4 regions of the Pseudomonas sp. LBUM1678 genome follow, and region 1 is predicted to be linked to each of the others. Evidence: predicted binding sites of a transcription regulator. Region 1 holds the regulator's gene; each other region holds the start of a gene.

Evidence for each region. The regulator FliA, encoded in region 1, starts transcription of late flagellar genes. The targets are predictions, from matches to a motif close to CTAAAGTTTNNNNNNNNNNNGCCGNTAA.
Region 2: the regulator FliA is predicted to act here: its motif matches at 1,609-1,636, upstream of motA (flagellar motor stator protein MotA).
Region 3: the regulator FliA is predicted to act here: its motif matches at 2,491-2,518, upstream of flgM (flagellar biosynthesis anti-sigma factor FlgM).
Region 4: the regulator FliA is predicted to act here: its motif matches at 1,886-1,913, upstream of ACA070_RS01775 (methyl-accepting chemotaxis protein).

Annotation. Positions count from the first base shown of each region.
Region 1 is NZ_CP166775.1:1,773,790-1,778,539, reverse strand. It holds gene ACA070_RS08005 (chemotaxis protein CheA) at 1-593, opposite strand, end outside; gene ACA070_RS08000 (protein phosphatase CheZ) at 647-1,435, opposite strand; gene ACA070_RS07995 (chemotaxis response regulator CheY) at 1,458-1,829, opposite strand; gene fliA (RNA polymerase sigma factor FliA) at 1,997-2,737, opposite strand; gene fleN (flagellar synthesis regulator FleN) at 2,734-3,564, opposite strand; gene flhF (flagellar biosynthesis GTPase FlhF) at 3,681-4,750, opposite strand, start outside.
Region 2 is NZ_CP166775.1:553,690-558,439, forward strand. It holds gene ACA070_RS02495 (HDOD domain-containing protein) at 1-1,538, opposite strand, end outside; gene motA (flagellar motor stator protein MotA) at 1,705-2,556, shown strand; gene motB (flagellar motor protein MotB) at 2,560-3,594, shown strand; gene ACA070_RS02510 (toll/interleukin-1 receptor domain-containing protein) at 3,638-4,123, opposite strand; gene ACA070_RS02515 (caspase family protein) at 4,123-4,750, opposite strand, start outside.
Region 3 is NZ_CP166775.1:5,062,390-5,067,139, reverse strand. It holds gene ACA070_RS23015 (MFS transporter) at 1-710, shown strand, start outside; gene ACA070_RS23010 (flagellar brake protein) at 776-1,519, opposite strand; gene ACA070_RS23005 (flagella synthesis protein FlgN) at 1,612-2,079, opposite strand; gene flgM (flagellar biosynthesis anti-sigma factor FlgM) at 2,128-2,454, opposite strand; gene flgA (flagellar basal body P-ring formation chaperone FlgA) at 2,620-3,381, opposite strand; gene ACA070_RS22990 (chemotaxis protein CheV) at 3,464-4,396, shown strand; gene cheR (protein-glutamate O-methyltransferase CheR) at 4,443-4,750, shown strand, end outside.
Region 4 is NZ_CP166775.1:382,903-387,652, forward strand. It holds gene ACA070_RS01775 (methyl-accepting chemotaxis protein) at 1-1,844, opposite strand, end outside; gene ACA070_RS01780 (16S rRNA (uracil(1498)-N(3))-methyltransferase) at 2,083-2,790, opposite strand; gene tatC (twin-arginine translocase subunit TatC) at 2,787-3,581, opposite strand; gene tatB (Sec-independent protein translocase protein TatB) at 3,578-4,030, opposite strand; gene ACA070_RS01795 (twin-arginine translocase TatA/TatE family subunit) at 4,041-4,319, opposite strand; gene ACA070_RS01800 (phosphoribosyl-ATP diphosphatase) at 4,345-4,677, opposite strand; gene hisI (phosphoribosyl-AMP cyclohydrolase) at 4,670-4,750, opposite strand, start outside.

The sequences.
Region 1 (4,750 bases):
GACTCGAACTCGGCATCGGTGATTTCGTCGCTGGCCGCCGAATCAGCGCCAGCCACTGGAGCAACGGCCGGTGCTTCGGCTTGAGCCTTGACGGCGTTCAGCGAGTCCAGCAATTGTTCGAATTCGTTATCGGTAATGTCGCCCGACTCTTCAGCGGCAGGTGCTTCGACCACTTCAGCAACCGGTGCGGCTTCATCAGCCGTTTGCGGCTCGGCCAGACGGGCCAGTGCCGCGAGCAATTCAGGCGTGGCAGCCGTGATCGGGCTGCGTTCGCGCACTTCGGTGAACATGCCGTTCACCGCGTCCAGCGCTTCGAGAACCACGTCCATCAGTTCCGAGTCGACGCGACGTTCACCCTTGCGCAGGATGTCGAAGACGTTCTCGGCGATGTGACAGCACTCCACCAACTCGTTGAGCTGGAGGAAGCCGGCGCCCCCTTTTACAGTGTGAAAACCGCGAAAAATTGCATTGAGCAAATCCGCATCATCCGGTCGGCTTTCAAGCTCGACCAGCTGTTCGGACAGTTGCTCTAGAATCTCGCCGGCCTCAACCAGGAAATCCTGAAGGATCTCTTCATCGGCGCCGAAGCTCATTAAGGGGGTGCTCCTGAGGTCTAAAAACCTAAAAAACCTAAAATGCTAAAACTCTAAAATCCTAGGCTGGATAACAAATCGTCCACATCGTCCTGACCGGACACAACGTCTTCTCTTTTATCGGCATGAATCTGCGGACCTTCACCCTGAGAGAGATGTTTTTGCGGATCTTTTTCAGCGAGCATCGCATCACGGTCATGTTCGATACCCGCAAAGCGGTCTACCTGACTGGCCATGAGTACAAGTTTGAGCAAGTTGCTTTCAACTTCGGTGACCAGTTGGGTCACGCGCTTGATCACCTGACCGGTGAGGTCCTGGTAATCCTGGGCCAGCAGAATGTCATTGAGGTTGCTCGACACCGTGCGATTGTCTTCGCTGCTGCGCGTCAGGAAACCGTCGACGCGCCGGGCCAGTTCACGGAACTCTTCAGCCCCGACTTCGCGGCGCATGAACCGACCCCAATCCGTGCTCAACGCCTGGGCTTCTTCGCTCAGGCTGTTGACCAGCGGCGTGGCGTTCTCCACCAGGTCCATGGTGCGGTTGGCGGCGGCCTCGGTCAGCTTGACCACATACCCCAGACGCTCGGTGGCGTCCGTGATCTGGGACACTTCCTCGGCTTGCGGCATGTTCGGGTCAATCTGGAAATTGACGATCGCGCTATGCAGCTCACGAGTGAGCTTGCCCACTTCCTGATACAGGCCGCGGTCACGGGTCTGATTGAGCTCATGGATAAGTTGCACAGCGTCGCCGAACCTGCCTTTTTCAAGGCTTTCGACCAGTTCGACCGCGTGTTTTTTCAGGGTCGATTCAAAATCGCCCAGTGAAGATTCTTTATGCTCCATAGCTCCCCCGTGGCGCAGTGGATCAACCGATGCGTTCGAAAATCTTCTCGATTTTTTCTTTCAACGCCTGGGCCGTGAAGGGTTTGACCACATAGCCGTTAACACCGGCCTGGGCCGCTTCTATGATCTGCTCGCGCTTGGCTTCGGCAGTCACCATCAACACCGGCAGATGCTTGAGTTTTTCATCGGCGCGCACATGGCGCAGCAGATCGATACCGGTCATGCCAGGCATGTTCCAGTCCGTTACCAGAAAGTCGATGCTCCCGCTGTTGAGAACCGGAATGGCGGTAGTGCCATCGTCGGCCTCGACCGTGTTGGTGAACCCAAGGTCACGCAACAGGTTTTTTATGATCCGCCGCATCGTTGAGAAGTCATCAACGATGAGGATTTTCATGTTCTTGTCCAATTCGACCTCCAAGCAGTCTTAAACGCGCCCAGCACCTGGACGCGCCATTTCAATCAATCCGGCAATGCATTCGATGACTGTCTGGAGCACAACAGATCGCGACCGGTGCAGTTCAACACCACACCGGCCTCGTTCGCAGTGTCCCCACACTGCCTTCAGCGCGCTCGCCACTCCCCCAAACGCCCCCGCAAACGGGCCGCGCACTGGCTGTGTAACTGGCTGACCCGCGATTCGCTGACACCCAGGACCTCACCGATTTCCTTGAGGTTCAGCTCTTCGTCGTAGTACAGCGCCAACACCAGTCGCTCACGCTCCGGCAAATTGGCAATCGCGTCCGCCAGCGCTGCCTGGAAGCGTTCATCTTCCAGATCGCGTGACGGCTCGAGATGAGCACTCGCGCCATCCTCGTGCAGCCCTTCGTGTTCGCCGTCCTGCAACAGATCGTCGAAACTGAATAACCGGCTGCCCAGGGTGTCGTTCAAAATCCCGTAATAATCGTCGAGACTCAATTGGAGTTCGGCCGCAACCTCATGATCTTTAGCGTCACGACCGGTTTTAGCTTCAATCGAGCGAATTGCGTCGCTGACCATACGGGTATTGCGGTGAACCGAACGTGGCGCCCAGTCCCCCTTGCGTACTTCATCGAGCATCGCGCCGCGGATTCGAATGCCCGCGTACGTCTCGAAACTCGCGCCTTTGCTGGCGTCATATTTGGTCGATACTTCAAGCAGGCCGATCATCCCGGCCTGGATCAGGTCTTCAACCTGAACACTGGCCGGCAGACGGGCCAGCAAGTGGTAAGCAATGCGTTTGACCAGTGGCGCGTAACGCTCGATCAGCTCGTACTGCGCGTCACGTGCCGACTTCTTGTAGAGGTTGTAGCCACTGGCTGTCATAGGACGGGTCCTGCGGTCTGTTGCACGAGGCGCTCGACGAAAAACTCCAGGTGCCCACGCGGGTTGGCAGGCAATGGCCAGGTGTCGACCTTCTGCGCGATCGCCTTGAACGCCAGGGCGCACTTGGAACGCGGGAACGCTTCGTAGACTGCACGCTGCTTCTGCACGGCCTTGCGCACGCTTTCGTCGTATGGCACCGCGCCGACGTATTGTAAGGCGACGTCGAGGAAGCGGTCCGTGACCTTGGTCAACTTGGCGAAAAGGTTGCGACCTTCCTGCGGGCTCTGGGCCATGTTGGCCAGGACGCGGAAGCGGTTCATGCCGTAATCGCGGTTCAGCAGTTTGATCAGCGCGTAGGCATCCGTGATCGAGGTCGGTTCGTCGCACACCACCAGCAAGACTTCTTGCGCTGCGCGAACGAAACTGACTACCGAGTCACCAATACCCGCAGCGGTGTCGATCACCAATACGTCAAGGTTGTCGCCGATATCGCTGAAAGCCTGGATCAGGCCGGCGTGTTGAGCCGGGCTCAGATGAACCATGCTCTGCGTGCCGGACGCGGCCGGGACGATGCGAATACCGCCGGGGCCCTGCAACAGAACGTCGCGCAGCTCACAGCGGCCTTCGATCACGTCGGCCAGGGTACGTTTGGGTGTCAGCCCCAACAGGACGTCGACGTTCGCCAGCCCCAGATCGGCGTCCAGCAGCATGACGCGCCGGCCGAGTTCAGCTAGAGCCAGGGACAAGTTCACTGACACGTTAGTCTTCCCGACGCCACCTTTGCCGCCGGTCACCGCGATCACCTGTACGGGATGCATGCTGCCCATGTTATTTCTTTACCTTGTCTTGCATAGACGGAGGCCACATTACTGGCTGCGCGTTCATAAACTGAACAATGCATGGCAGACCATCGATGTAGGTACAAAAACTGTTCATTAGTACCTCAGCCAACCTGCTTGGTCGGGCTGTGGTAAATATCAGCGAACATGTCAGCCATGGCTTCTTCGCTGGGTTCTTCTTGCATTTGCACGCTTACGGCACGACTGACCAACTGATGACGACGCGGCAGATGCAAATCATCCGGAATCCGCGGGCCATCGGTCAGGTAGGCCACCGGCAATTCATGACTGATCGCCAGGCTTAATACCTCACCCAGGCTTGCCGTTTCATCCAGTTTAGTCAGGATGCAGCCAGCGAGCCCGCAGCGCTTGTAACTGTGATAAGCGGCTGTTAGAACCTGTTTCTGGCTGGTGGTTGCCAAGACCAGATAATTTTTTGACTTGATGCCACGTCCGGCCAGGCTTTCGAGCTGCATGCGCAGTGCCGGATCGCTGGCCTGAAGACCCGCGGTATCAATCAGCACCACGCGTTTGCGCAGCAAGGGATCCAGCGCCTGCACCAGCGATTGCCCCGGATCGACGTGCGTTACCGACACGTTGAGGATCCGGCCCAGGGTCTTGAGTTGCTCCTGGGCACCAATACGGTAGCTGTCCATGCTCACCAGCGCGATGTTTTGCGCGCCATACTTTAGAACGTAGCGGGCCGCGAGCTTGGCCAGGGTGGTGGTCTTGCCCATACCGGCAGGGCCGACCATGGCAATCACGCCGCCCTCTTCCAGCGGCTCGACTTCCGGAGTGGCGATCATCCGCGCCAGGTGCGCCAGCAACATGCGCCACGCCTGACGGGGTTCTTCAATGTCGGTAATCATCGCCAGCAAGTCGCGGGACAACGGGCCGGACAGGCCGATGCGTTGCAGGCGACGCCAGAGGTTGGCCTGGGCCGGACGGCTGCCTTGCAGCTGATTCCAGGCCAGCGAACCGAGTTGCACTTCCATCAGTTCGCGCAGGCTGTTGAGTTCGAAACGCATCGAGTCGAACGCACGTGGGTCCACGCCGCCAGCGGCAGGTGCCGGGGTTGGAGCGGAGCGACGAGGTTCAGCGTAGGTCGGCTCGATCAGCGGTTCGGCGGCGGTCAATGGCAGGCCGGCGAACAACTGGCGATTGGTGGTCTTGT
Region 2 (4,750 bases), 1.2 Mb from region 1:
CATTGGCTGCGCTGGCTAAAGCTATGGAGTGCCTTTTCAATGCACTGCGCGGTTTTGCCGAAAGCTTGCACGGTGATTTCCGAAAACGGCCCGCCGCCCTGATCCGCAACAACGACCATGATCACCCGACCATTATTGACCAGTGAACGCAGCAGCAAGTGTTCGCCGCGAAACTGCGCGCGCAGACTGGCCGGCAGCAGGGCCGAGAACTGGGCGTTGTTGGCCGGGGTCAATCGCACCTGGGCCTGTTGCGAGAGCAGGCGTTGCAGCACGGTGCTCTGACTGACGGCCAGGTTCAGCCCCGTCGCGTCCTTCGACAGCCCGGCGGTTTGATGCGCACGCAAATTGGCGTGGGTGCGGTCGGCCATCAAAATCATCACCCGACGCATGCCGCACGCGACCAGCGCGTCCCGTGCAGACGTGGTCAAGTGCATTGCATTGGTGAAGCGGCTCGGTTCGACCAGCAGTTCGGCGCATTGCTTGCGCCACGCCGTCAGGTCTTCGGTGGTCGGCGCCGGTGCCGGTAGCAAACCGGCGTGAATACGGTTAATGCCCGATGGCCAGATCAGCGCAACGGCGGGGTGCCAGATGTCCGGCATGGCGTGCTGGTGCGCGCTGTTGACGGCCTGTTGATGCAATTGCTGCTGCACTTCGCTCATCGGCATTTGCAGGTAAAGGCTGGTCAGGTATTGCCAGCGTTCGCTGTGCGGACTGTCCCAGGCCTGTTGCGCCGACAGTGCCAGGCCATTGGCCAACAGCACGGTATTGGCCGGCTGATTGAGCCAGCGACGCAGTGTTGGATCGTCATCGAGACGGTTTTGCTGGCGCAAAGGGTGCTCGCTGTCGCGGGCAATGCGCAGGACTTTGACCAGTTCTCGCTGCTCGTTGAGCAGCAGCCGATAACCTTGCTGCACCCAGATCGGCAGACGCCAGATATCCACCAGGGCCTGACAGATGTCCAGCAAGCGAACGCCGAACAATTGCTTTTCGACGTTGCGTGCTGACTCGCCTTTATGAATCACCCGCAGTTCCCACTCTTCGAGCAACTGCGGATGAGTCAACGCCATCGGCCACAGCGGCGAGAGAAACAGCAGGCTGCCCCAGTGGATGTCCTGCCAGAGCCGCGCCAGGCGTCCGGCGAAAAAGCCGTTGGCCTGTTGGGTCGCATGCTGGCTGATCAATTGCAGCTGACGCAACGCCACGGGTATCTGTGATTGGGGTTCGGCTGGCAACCGGGCGAGCAATTCTTCAGTGCGTTTCAAGCCGAGGCGATTGATCGCCACCTCAAGGTTTTCAGCAGGCTCGGTCATGCTGCCGTGGGTGTGGCGATTGGCTTCGCGAATCACGCTCAAGGCCAGGGCCGGGCTGTCTTGCAACAGTTCGGCGATGTCGCGCAATGAACTGCGGTTATCGGCGAGGGCCTTGCAGACACGGTCGTGACTGTCTTGCGGGACCGGCAGGCGCACACCATCGAGAAGCTTGACCCAGCCTTCAAGGGTGTTCGGTTTTGGGGTTGGGAGGTTCGTTTCGTTAGCCATGGTTGGACGTGATCATCGTCTGCATTACCTATGCCCACAGAGGGCTAAATTAGCTTTTCGTTTGAACTGGCTATAGTCTGGCGCAGTTTTGCCGATAAGTAGAAGAAGAGATTTTTTAACTTCCGAATATGACCTTGAACCCGACTCAGTAAGTGCTCTCCTACCTATGGCTAAATTAATCGGCATCATCGTCGTATTCGCGAGCGTGCTCGGCGGATACGTGCTCTCCCACGGCAAGATTGCCGCCCTGATCCAGCCTTTCGAGGTGATGATTATCGGGGGTGCGGCCCTCGGTGCATTCCTGCAGGCCAACCCTGGTCATATGTTCAAACACGTTCTCAAGAAATCCTTGGGAATGTTCAGCTCGCGTTTCAACCACACGTTCTATCTGGAAGTGCTGGGGCTGATTTACGAGATCCTCAACAAGAGCCGCCGCGAAGGCATGATGGCGATCGAAGGCGACATCGAAGATGCTGCCGCCAGCCCGATTTTCGCCAAGTACCCGGCCGTTCTGAAAGATGACCGCATGACGGCGTACATCTGCGATTACCTGCGCATCATGTCCTCCGGCAACATGGCTCCCCATGAGCTTGAAGGCCTGTTCGACATGGAGCTGACCAGCCTCAAGGAAGACCTGGATCATCCGTCCCACGCCGTGAACGGCATCGCCGACGCCATGCCCGGCTTCGGTATCGTCGCGGCCGTGTTGGGTATCGTGGTGACCATGGCTTCTTTGGGTGAAAGCGATCAGAAAATGATCGGCGTACACGTCGGTGCGGCACTCGTGGGTACCTTCTTCGGTATTCTCGCCGCCTACGGTTTCTTTGGCCCGCTGGCCCATGCCCTGGCCCACGAAGCCAAGGAAGAACTGAACGTCTACGAAGCCATCAAGGCCTCGCTGGTTGCTTCGGCTTCCGGTATGCCGCCATCGCTGGCGGTGGAATTCGGCCGCAAGGTTCTGTACCCGGCGCACCGTCCTAGCTTCGCTGAGCTGGAACAAGCGGTTCGCGGTCGCTAAGTCATGGAAAATAACCAGCCGATAATCATCAAACGCGTAAAAAAATACGCGGGCGGGCATCACGGGGGCTCCTGGAAAATCGCCTTCGCTGACTTCGCGACGGCGATGATGGCGTTCTTCCTGGTGCTGTGGCTGCTGTCCACGGCAACGCCGGAACAGAAGATTGCCATCGCCGGTTACTTCAAGGACCCGGTCGGTTTTTCCGAAAGCGGCACGCCGTACATCATCGATTTGGGCGGTTCGCCGACCCTGGCGCCGGAGAACACCCTCAACCCCGAGGTGAAGTCTCAGCCGCAACCCGACCGAGTCACCGTCGACACCGACCAGGTCGAAGGCATGGCCGAGCAGGTCGAGAAAGAACGCCTGGAACTGTTGCTGCAAGAGTTGCAGAACAAGGTCGATGAAAATCCGCAGCTGCAAAAATTCAAGGACCAGATCCTGTTCGAGATCACTCAGGACGGCTTGCGTATCCAGATCATGGACGCGGAAAACCGGCCGATGTTCGACTCAGGCTCAGCGCGTCTGAAACCGTATTTCGAAGACATCCTGCTGGCCATGGCCGACACCATCAAAGCGGTGCCGAACAAGATCAGCATCAGCGGCCACACCGATGCCAAGCCGTACTCGGGCACCGGTGATTTCGGCAACTGGGAACTCTCGGCCAACCGTGCCAACGCCGCTCGCCGTGCGCTGGTCGCCGGCAGCTATCCGGATCAGCAAGTGGCGCGGGTGGTCGGTTATGCCTCGTCGGCGCTGTTCGATCGCGATAACCCGTTCAACCCGGTCAACCGCCGGATCGACATCGTGGTGCTGACCAAGAAAGCCCAGCGCGCCATCGAAGGTTCGCAAGGTGCTGAACCGGCTCCTGCACCTGCGCCAACGCAAGGGCAGGGTGGCCCGGGCGAAGTGCCGGCCACGCCAGTCGATCCGAACGCATTGCCGGCGGATAAACAACCGCTGCCAGCCCATGAGCTACGCGAGCGACTGAATATCTTCGAAGACCCGGCACCGAAACCGGCGGAACCGCCGAAGCAGTGACCCACAAAAAAGCCGCGAGATGATCGCGGCTTTTTTGTGCCTGTCAGAAGCCGCGACGGATGCGGTTTTTGAGCTGGTCGTGAAATAGGTCGGCGTCGCTCTTGTAGGTGCCGCCAACGGATTCGCTGAAGGACTCCATTCCTATTGAGCGTTTGGACATGGACTCTTTGCGGTAGGCATCGATGAAAAAGCTGAGGTCGACATCGTTGCTCAGTTTCGGCCATTTATCGAGGTACAGCGGCAGCGCGCTGGCCCCGATCTTGTAGGAGCAGATCCGTCGATCACTGATGGTCGCTTCACCGATTTCGAACGGCACCCACCAGGACATGGCCGTCTCTTGTGAGACCACTGCCAGCAAGTGCGTGCATTCGGTAATGTTGCGGGTGATGACCGTCGTAATGTCGTCGGTTTGCTGGGATTCGGTGTCCAGCACATCGAGATAGGTTTTGATGTTTGCCTGTTTCAGGCGTGCATTGATGACCATTGCCTGCGCGCGGTCGGTGTGGCGGTAGCTGATAAACACTGGCATCAGAAATGTCCCTTGATCGCGAGTTCGCGGTAATAGGCGCCGAGGGCGGTGAGGCGGCAACCGGTGGAGTTCAGGGCGGCGTAATACATGTGCTCGGCGTCTACCGGTTCGATCAGGCTGTGTCGGTTGCACTTTTGCAGTTGGGCGAAAACTTCGCCGTGGTCCGGGTCGAACGATGTTTCGGTCGGTTCGTAGCTGGGGTCGAGCGCAAACACCGATTCTGCTTCGGCGAACCATTCGGGGAGCTTGCGCAGTATTTCCTTGGGGATCAGTGGCGAGACCTCACGCAATGAAATGAACTGCGACACATTGGTCTTGAAAACCGGCCGCTGTTCCCAGGCATCGAGCGCGTTGTCGACGAAGGAATAAAGGCTGCCGGGGGTGATTTTCCCCAGAATATTGGCGGCTCCACCGTGCAATGCCTGCAGCAACAAACCGGTGAAGATGCCGTGACCTGAACCTTCCATTGCCGGTTGTTCTTTTTTACAGGCCGTGAGAATGGTCATGCCCTCGCCGATCACGCTGCTTTCGCTACGCAAGGCCCGCATTTCCCCGAGAGCGCCGCCCTGACAGCAATCGAGAATGATGACTTTGTTTTTGATCTTCGTCGCTTTGGTGGCCCAGTTA
Region 3 (4,750 bases), 3.3 Mb from region 1:
TGTATGCCTCGCAGCAAGGGTTGTCCACCGAGCAGGTCGGTCTGTTCATGGGTAGCTGCATTTTTGCCGGATTGCTGGTGCAGTGGCCGTTGGGCTGGCTGTCCGACCGTTATGACCGGGCGCTGTTGATCCGCTGTTTTGCGGTGGTCCTGGCCCTGACCGCGTTGCCGCTGGCAATCATGCAGCAGGTACCGCTGGAGGTTCTGTTTGTCGCCGGGTTCTTCTGTTCGCTGGTGATGTTCTGCCTGTATCCGCTGGCGGTGGCGTTCTCCAATGACCACGTCGAAGGCGATCGTCGCGTGTCCCTGACCGCAATGTTGCTGGTGACCTACGGCGTTGGCGCCAGTATCGGGCCGTTGGTGGCCGGTGTGCTGATGAAGCTGTTTGGCAGCCACATGCTGTATGCCTTCTTCAGTTTCTTCGCGTTGGTGCTGGTGTGGCGGATCCGCCCGAAAGCAGTCACCAACCTGCACCAGGTCGAAGATGCGCCGCTGCATCACGTGGCCATGCCGGACAGCATGTCGAGTTCACCGCTGGTGGCGTGCCTTGACCCGCGGGTCGATGAACAGGTGGTGCAGGACCAGATGCAGAACCCGATCAACCCTGATCCGGAGCCCGAACTCGAACCCGAGCCGGATCCCGAAACCGATCCACCGCCAGAAGACCCGGATGCAGGTCGCGAGCAAAGCTTTACCGAGGCCAGGCCTTAAAGCTGGCGCATAAAAAAACGGGCAGTCACCGCAAGGGACTGCCCGTTTTTTGTTGAAGCGTCGTATCAGAGGTCGTCTTTATCGAAGCGGCGTGCTTCACGCTGGAGCTGATAGACGAATCGCTCGACCTGACGCTGCACCAGTCCGCTCATGTTGTGGAAGCGGATGCCGGCGAAGGTGGTGGAGATTCTTTCTTCGAAGTGCAGGTAACGCAGTTCCACCGGCGCAGTCATGCTGCCGAACGGCAGATCGGCGATAAAGCGGTCGTAGACCTGACCCAATTGCAGCCTGGCGGTGATGTCACCTTCAAAGCGCAGCTTGCAGCCAGTGGCCGAGATGTCCAGCAGCTTGCCTCTGATCGGGAACTTGAGCTTTTCACCGCCCAGTTCGACATCGACCAGTTGCGCCAGCTTCAACGCAGCCCGGAAGGCATTGCGGCGCTGGTGGTAGACCACTTCATCGGGGAGGGTGCCACGGTAGCAGCGATCACCGGATTCATCGATGGTCAGCAGGCCATTGCTTTCCCAGGCAATGCGCACGCCGTCGTGGAAACCTTCAACCCGAAACGACTCGCCGGCCAGCAGATAACGTTCGCCGTCGCGAGGCACCATTTCGTCCAGGGCAATGCTGTTGCCGTCACGGTCGACGTCCACCAGATAGCTCTGGAAGCGCTGGCTGCGTTCGTGGAACGTGATGATCAGCGGGTCATGGCTCTCTTGCAGCTGCCGCAGACTACCGGCGATCTCCATCGGCGTGGATAGCACCTTGGGTGGCTGCGGAGCATCTTCCGCGTTTAAGGCATTGAACACGGTTCATCATTCTCCAGACAAAATTTGACTGCGACTTGCTAGCATACTGCCAGCATGTGGCGCGTCTTGATAGAGCGTGCTCATTAACAGGCTCAAGCCTGACTAAGCGGGCGCGGCTTCGCTAGCATGGAGGTTGATCCGCGGGCATCGTAAAGCGCTGGCGGTTCGCCGCCGGTGAGGATTTTCAGCTGATTGGCCGTGGCGGCCTGCTGGACCAGGATCGACTGGCCATTATTGACGTTGGCCGCCTGGCATTGAGCCAGGAGATCGGTCAGTTTGTCGCTCTGTTCCAGCAATTGATCGCCGATGCTCGACTGGCTGGCAAGTTGCTCCAGGCCGTTGCGATTGGTCGGCAGATTCAGGCTGGCGAGGATTTCACTGCGCTTGCGGCCATGCTGTTCCAGCAGAATGATCATTGCCTGTTTCTGCGCCAGAATATCTTCGAGCAGCGGCATGTCGCGACCGTGCAACGCGATGGATTCGGTTTGCAGTAACTCCAGCAAGTATTGTGCTGGAGCAAAGTCGTCGGTGATCAGTTGCAGTAAATTAGTGTCGTGCATGGCTGGCCTTGGGGTTTAAGCGTCCAAAAGCCTGGCGCAGGCCGTGGCCTAGCGCTGGGCTTCGAAGTTGAGCAGTTTGCTGGCTACACGGTTGCTGTCGACTTTATAGCTGCCATCGGCAATCGCTGCTTTCAACTCGGCCACGCGGGCGTTGTCGACGGCAGGCTGATCGCGCAGCTTGTCAGTGACCTTCTGCAACTGTTGAGCCTCATTGCTGAGGTGTACCGATTCCCCGCTTTTGGCGGTACTGGCCTGTTCGGCCGGGGTATTCAGCGGCGCGGATTTGCCGGTTTCGGCAGTTTCCTTCGCGGTGCTGGTACGCGTACTACCGGTAAGTGACGAGGAGCTGTTCAAACGGCTGAAATCGATGACCATGATAAAAAACCTCTGGGTATTTGGACGCTTGCCATGTTTTCGGCTCTCCCTGCGAAAACTTTAGGCCCATTTATCAATGAGCTTGCATGCGCCAGCGCTAGTCCTGCCTGCGGCACAGTTTAGGGAACAGCCGGGCGGCGCGCCATCTTTCACCCACAGATCGTTCTACATGGCCACTTCCACCTGGCCGGGCGCAGTGACTTGCGCCTTGATGACCCGCTGGGAGTTGAGGTTTTTCACACGAATCTGTTCACGCAGGCCGCCGTTGGACAGGGCTTCGCCCGGCATACGCACACTGAGCGTACCACTGCGGGCGGTAATCACCACCTGATCGCCCTTGCTGATGACTTCGGCCTGTTCGAGATGAACCAGCGTCAGCACCTGATTGGCGACCGTTGGTCGGGTAAGTTTCTGCCCGACAGCCTGATCCATGGAGGTGAAATAACCCTGGTTGATCAGGCTGATATCCCGCTCGCGCAACATGACGTCGCCGGGCTCGATGACCCCGGCGCGTTTAAGTGGGCGCGTGGTCGTGACAACGTCTCGAAACAGGCGGACTTGAGCGGGCACGAAGACTGTCCAGGGGGATGTGCTGTCGCAACGGACCTTGACCGTCACCCGCCCGATCGGGGTCGCCGGGCTCTCCAGGGTGGCTGTCAATTCCTTGTCGCACATGGGCATGCGCAGTCGTGGATCGAGCTGGTTGACCTCGATTTCGTAGCGGCCTTCCGTTTGACTGGTGGCCAAATAGTCTTCTACGGTGAATTCAAGAAAGCCCTGAGTGACGCCGATAAGCATGTCAGGCAAGGTAACCGCGTCAGCAAGGGCAGGGCTGCCAGCGTTGAACAGGCAAACGGCCGACATCGCGCAAAGCAATTTGCGGGAAGTTGATGTCAGGCGTCGGAAAAATGTCGGTTCTGTGTTCATAAGAGTTAAAAAGCAAGCGCCGTGCCGTTTAGCAATAAATGTGCGTCGCAACACACTTAAGCGTTGGTGTAGGAGTCTGTGCATGGCTGGTGTAATGGATGCGGTAAACCAGCGCACGCAACTGGTTGGGCAGAATCGCCTTGAGCTGTTGTTGTTCCGTCTCGACGGCCAGCAGCTGTATGGGATCAACGTGTTCAAGGTTCGGGAAGTGCTGCAATGCCCCAAACTGACCGTGATGCCCAAGTCCAGTCCTGTCGTGTGCGGTGTGGCAAGTATCCGGGGGGCGACCATTCCAATTCTTGATCTGGCAATGGCGACCGGCTCCGGCGCACTTAAAGATCAGAGCAATCCCTTCGTAATCATCACGGAGTACAACACCAAGACCCAGGGTTTCCTGGTGCGCTCGGTGGAGCGCATCGTCAACATGAACTGGGAGGAGATTCATCCGCCACCCAAGGGCACGGGACGCGATCATTACCTGACAGCTGTGACTCGGGTCGACAATCAGTTAGTCGAAATCATCGACGTCGAGAAAGTGCTGGCGGAAGTGGCGCCGACACCGGAAGCGATTTCGGTCGGCGTGGTGGATGTCGAAACCCAGCACAAGGCGCTGTCCCTGCGCGTATTGACGGTCGATGACTCGTCGGTGGCGCGCAAGCAGGTGACCCGTTGCCTGCAGACGGTCGGCGTCGAAGTGGTGGCGTTGAACGACGGCAAGCAAGCGCTGGATTACTTGCGCAAACTGGTCGATGAGGGCAAGAAGCCGGAAGAAGAGTTCCTGATGATGATTTCCGACATCGAGATGCCGGAAATGGACGGGTACACGCTGACGGCCGAGATCCGCAACGACCCGCGCATGCAAAAGCTTCATATCATCCTGCATACTTCGTTGTCGGGTGTATTCAATCAGGCAATGGTCAAGAAGGTCGGTGCGGATGACTTCCTTGCCAAATTCCGTCCTGATGACCTGGCATCCCGGGTAGTCGACCGGATCAAAGCAGCAGATATCAGCTAGGGGCCTTCTGCCCCTGGTGGTTAACACGATTTAAGAGGCGGCATCTTTGTCTACGGGTAATTTGGATTTCGAACAGTTCCGGGTATTCCTGGAAAAAGCCTGTGGCATTTTGCTCGGTGAAAACAAGCAATACCTGGTCTCGAGCCGTCTCAACAAACTGATGGAGCAGCAAGGCATCAAGTCCCTGGGGGAGCTGGTTCAGCGCATCCAGACCCAGCCGCGCAGCGGTTTGCGCGAGATGGTGGTGGATGCCATGACCACCAACGAAACCTTGTGGTTTCGTGATACCTATCCGTTTGAAGTCTTGAAGAACAAGGTGCTGCCTGAAGCAATCAAGGCGGCCCCCGGCCAGCG
Region 4 (4,750 bases), 1.4 Mb from region 1:
GTCTCTTCGCTGGCTGCCGAGGTCTGCTCAGACACGTCGCGCACGTTCAGCACGCTACGGTTGATCTCCTCGGCCACCGCGGTTTGCTGCTCGGCAGCGGCGGCAATCTGCTGGTTCATCGACTGAATCGCCGACACGGTGCGGGTGATGCTTTCCAGCGAGCTGCCGGCGCGGCGGGTCAGTTCGACGCTGCTGTCGGTCAGGCTGCGGCTGTTGTCCATGATGGTTGCCACTTGCTGGGTGCCGGTTTGCAGGCCGACGATCAGCTCTTCGATTTCCTCGGTGGACTTCTGGGTGCGCTGGGCCAGGCTGCGGACTTCGTCGGCGACCACCGCAAAACCGCGTCCGGCCTCACCGGCACGGGCGGCTTCAATCGCAGCGTTGAGCGCCAGCAGGTTGGTTTGCTGTGCCACGGATTTGATCACGTCGAGCACACTGCCGATCTTGTCGCTCTCGCGTTTGAGATCGCCCATGGCTGCGGTGGAATTGCCGACTTCGAGGGCCAGGCGCTCGATCTGGGCGATGGCTTCACCGACCACTTTGTCGCCTTCGCGGGCCTGTTGATCGGCGGCGACGGCGGCTTCAGAGGCTTCTTCGGCGTTACGCGCGACTTCCTGCACGGTGGCGGTCATTTCGTTCATCGCGGTGGCCACTTGGTCGGTCTCGATCTTCTGGCTGTTGACCCCGGCGCTGGTCTGCTCGGTGACGGCCGACAACTCTTCGGCGGCGCTGGCAATTTGCGTGACGCCGTCGCTGATGCCGCCGATCAGTTCGCGCAGGCCCACGGTCATGTTCTGCATGGAGCGCTGGAGCTGGCCCAATTCGTCGCGACGCTCGGAAACAAGGTTTTGCGTCAGGTCGCCAGCCGCCACGCGCTCGGCGACTTTTAGGGTCTGGTTCAACGGAATCACGATCTGGCGAGTGATCGCCCATGCCGCCAGCAAGCCAAACGCCAAGGCCAGAACAGTGGCCATCAGCAGCAGGTTCTTGGCGTGCGCAGCGTCGGTGTCCCGGACGATGGTTTGTGAAACGGTGAGTTTTTTGCTGACGTCGAGCAGGATCTGGCCTTGCTCGGCCATGCGCTTGAGGGCGGCGGCGCTGGCAACCTGCGAATCGCGGTACTGGCTGACGGCGGCGCGGTAGGCTTTGAGCGAATCGGTGGCCTGTTGCAGGTTGGCGATGTGCTGCTCCGGCAGTTTGGACGGCAGGCCTTCGAGGTTCTTCAGTGCGTTGTCGATGGCGTCCAGCGCAGGTTGCTCGGCCTCGGACTTACCGCTGTAGGTGTAGCCGCGAACCTGGAAGCGTGCCTGCTGAATCAGCTTGCTCAGGTCGATCACACTGTTGAAGTCGGCGACGCTGTCGCCTTGCAGCATGGATTTTTCGACTTCAGCGACGCGGGCCACCGCGTTGTCGGCGGTAGCACCCAGTTTGCTGCGGGCGTCTTCGCGATTGGCGCCGGCCTGGGTCATCGCGATGAAGGCTTGTTTGTATTGGCTGACGGCGGCGAGTTGCTGGTCGATCATCGCCACGTCAGACGGCTGTTCGATCAATTTACGGGCGGTTTGCAGACCGGCGTCGAGTTGGCTCAGCAGGTCGTTGACCGCGGCCGGGCCTTGTTCGCCCCGGCGTATTTCGTAGTCCTGACGGGCCAGGCGCAGGTCTTTGGTCAGGTCGTTGAGGCTGGCGATGAACCCGAGCTTGTCGCCACGGCTCATCACGCCTGTCAGGCCGGTCCAGCCTGTAAAGGTGATCAGCAAGGTTAGAAGCAGCACCAGACCGAAGCCGATCCCCAGTTTGCGATTGACGCTTACATTTCCCAGATTCTCGGCTAGCCAACGGTACATGCTGCTACTCCCTCGGACCACTAGTTGGTTTTATGGGAACTGTATCGGCAGGCGGGCGGGAATCTGTAGGCGCAACGCGATGTTCAGGTGTGTGAATACCTGTGGCGAGGGAGCTTGCTCCCGCTCGGCTGCGGAGCAGTCGTAAACCGATGGATACGGTCTGGCTGGATAAAAAGCAGTGGCCGCTGCGCGCCCAAGCGGGAGCAAGCTCCCTCGCCACAGTGGACCGTGATTGACCTTAGAAAAGTCGGGCGAGCAGCGCGGTGACGGCGGTTTCGACGCGCAGGATGCGCTCGCCAAGTTGTACCGGTTGCAGGCCGGACTTCGCTAACAGGTCGATTTCGTAAGGAATCCAGCCCCCTTCGGGGCCGATGGCCAGGGTCACCGCTTCATTCAGGCCTCGGGGGCAGGGCGGGTAGTTGCCGGGGTGGCCGACCAGGCCGAGGGTGCCTTCGGAAATGGCCGGCAGACGATCTTCGACGAACGGCTTGAAGCGTTTCTCGATGACGATTTCCGGCAGTACGCTGTCCCGGGCCTGTTCCAGGCCAAGGATCAGTTGCTCGCGAATCGCCTCTGGTTCCAGAAACGGGGTTTGCCAGAAGCTCTTCTCGACGCGATAGCTGTTCACCAGAATGATTCGTGGCACACCCATGGCCGCCACGGTCTGAAACACCCTGCGCAGCATTTTCGGCCGTGGCAGAGCCAATACAAGCGTCAGTGGCAGCTTGGCCGGTGGCGGCTGGTCGAGGGTGACGCGCAGTTCGGCTTCATCGGCGTCCAGACGCAGCACTTCGGCCGAGCCCATCAGCCCGCCGATACGCCCGACGCGCATGCTGTCACCCACCTCGCAACGATGAACTTCCTGCATGTGCGTCAACCGGCGATCACGCAGGATCACCCGGTCGGCCGCAATGAAGTCGGCCTCGATGAGGAGCAGCAGGTTCACGGCTGGGTCGCTGGCGGTTGGTCGTTGTGATCGTCAGCTGGCTGGTCGTCCGGGTGTTCGCCGCGCTTGCTGATCAGTCCGCCGAACAGGATGCCGATTTCAAACAGCAACCACATCGGTACGGCCAACAGCGTCTGCGAGAAAATGTCCGGCGGCGTCAGGATCATGCCGACCACGAAGCAGCCGATGATCACGTACGGGCGGATTTTTCTCAGGTATTTGACGTCGACCACGCCGATCCACACCAGCAGCACCACGGCCACCGGGATCTCGAACGCCACGCCGAACGCGAAGAACAGCGTCATGACGAAGTCGAGGTAGCTGCTGATGTCGGTCATCATTTCCACACCGGCCGGGGTGGCGGCGGCGAAGAATTTGAAGATCAGCGGGAACACCAGGTAATAGGCGAACGCCATGCCGGCGTAGAACAGCATGATGCTCGATACCAGCAACGGCACGGCGACGCGCTTCTCATGCTTGTACAGGCCCGGCGCGATGAAGCCCCAGATCTGATGCAGGATCACCGGGATCGCCAGGAACAACGAGACCATCATGGTCAGCTTCAGCGGCGTCAGGAACGGCGACGAAACGTCGGTAGCAATCATCGTCGCGCCCACTGGCAGGTACTGGCGCAGCGGCGTCGAAACGAAGGTGTAGATCTGCTGGGTGAAGGCGAACAACCCGGCGAAGATGATGAAGATCGCCGCTACGCAACGCAGCAAGCGGGTACGCAACTCGGTGAGGTGCGAAACCAGCGGCATGTGCTGGTCGTTTTCAGGAAGATCGCTCATGGGGCTCGCGGCGGCAGTGTTGGGTCATGAGGGGCCAGCGCAACAGGCGCAGCCGCAGGCGTCGTGGCAGGTGCAACCGGTGGCGTTGCAGCAACGGGCGCAGGCTCCGTGGCCGCTACAACAGGTGCAGGCACGGCGGCGGGAGCATGAATCGTCTGCTCCGCCACCGGTTCAACCGGCTGAACCGGTGTGGCCTCCTGTTGGGTCGGCGTGAAGATCTTCCGCGCCTCCTGTTCCAGTGACAGGATGTGCTCGTTGTGCAGTTGCCGACGAATCTCGTCGGCACCGATTTCACGTTCAACTTCCTGTTTGATCGCGTTGAAGCTGCGCTTCAGACGACCGACCCACAGGCCGGCGGTGCGCGCAGCACCCGGCAGACGCTCGGGACCCAGCACCAGCAGGGCGACGAGGCCGACGAGCAGCAATTCAGAGAAGCTGATACCAAACATTAGTCAGTGCTCACACGTCTTTGCGGATCGGCTCTTCGACTTTTTGCGCCTGCACGTCGATGGTGTGCGGCTGGTTCACGGACTGGGTGGTCTGTGGCTGAACCGGTGGCACCGGTTGTGCCGGCGTAACAGTCGGATCGGCCGGTTTTTCGTCGTCGTTCATGGCTTTCTTGAAACCCTTGATCGACTCGCCCACGTCAGTGCCGAGGTTTTTCAGTTTCTTGGTGCCGAACACCAGAACGACAACAACCAGGATGACGATCCAGTGTTTCCAGTCAAAAATGCCCATGTTGCTGCTCCTCTCTAATAGTTGTTCAGGCGGACGGGCGCGAGGCTTTCTCGGCGTGTCCGGACAGACCGAAACGACGGTCCAGTTCATCGAGTACAGCCTGTGGATGCTGCCCCAGTTGGGCGAGCATGACCATGCTGTGGAACCACAAATCGGCGGTCTCGTAGATCACATCGCTGCAGTCACCGCTGATGGCGGCGTCCTTGGCGGCAATGATGGTTTCGACCGACTCTTCGCCGACTTTTTCCAGAATCTTGTTCAAGCCCTTGTGGTACAGGCTGGCGACATACGAGCTGTCGGCGGCGGCGCCTTTGCGCTCTTCCAGCACCTCGGCCAGACGGGTCAGAGTGTCACTCATGGGTGTGTCCTGCGGAATAGATAGCGTGCGGGTCTTTCAGAACCGGATCGACGGTTTTCCAGTCGCCGTTCTC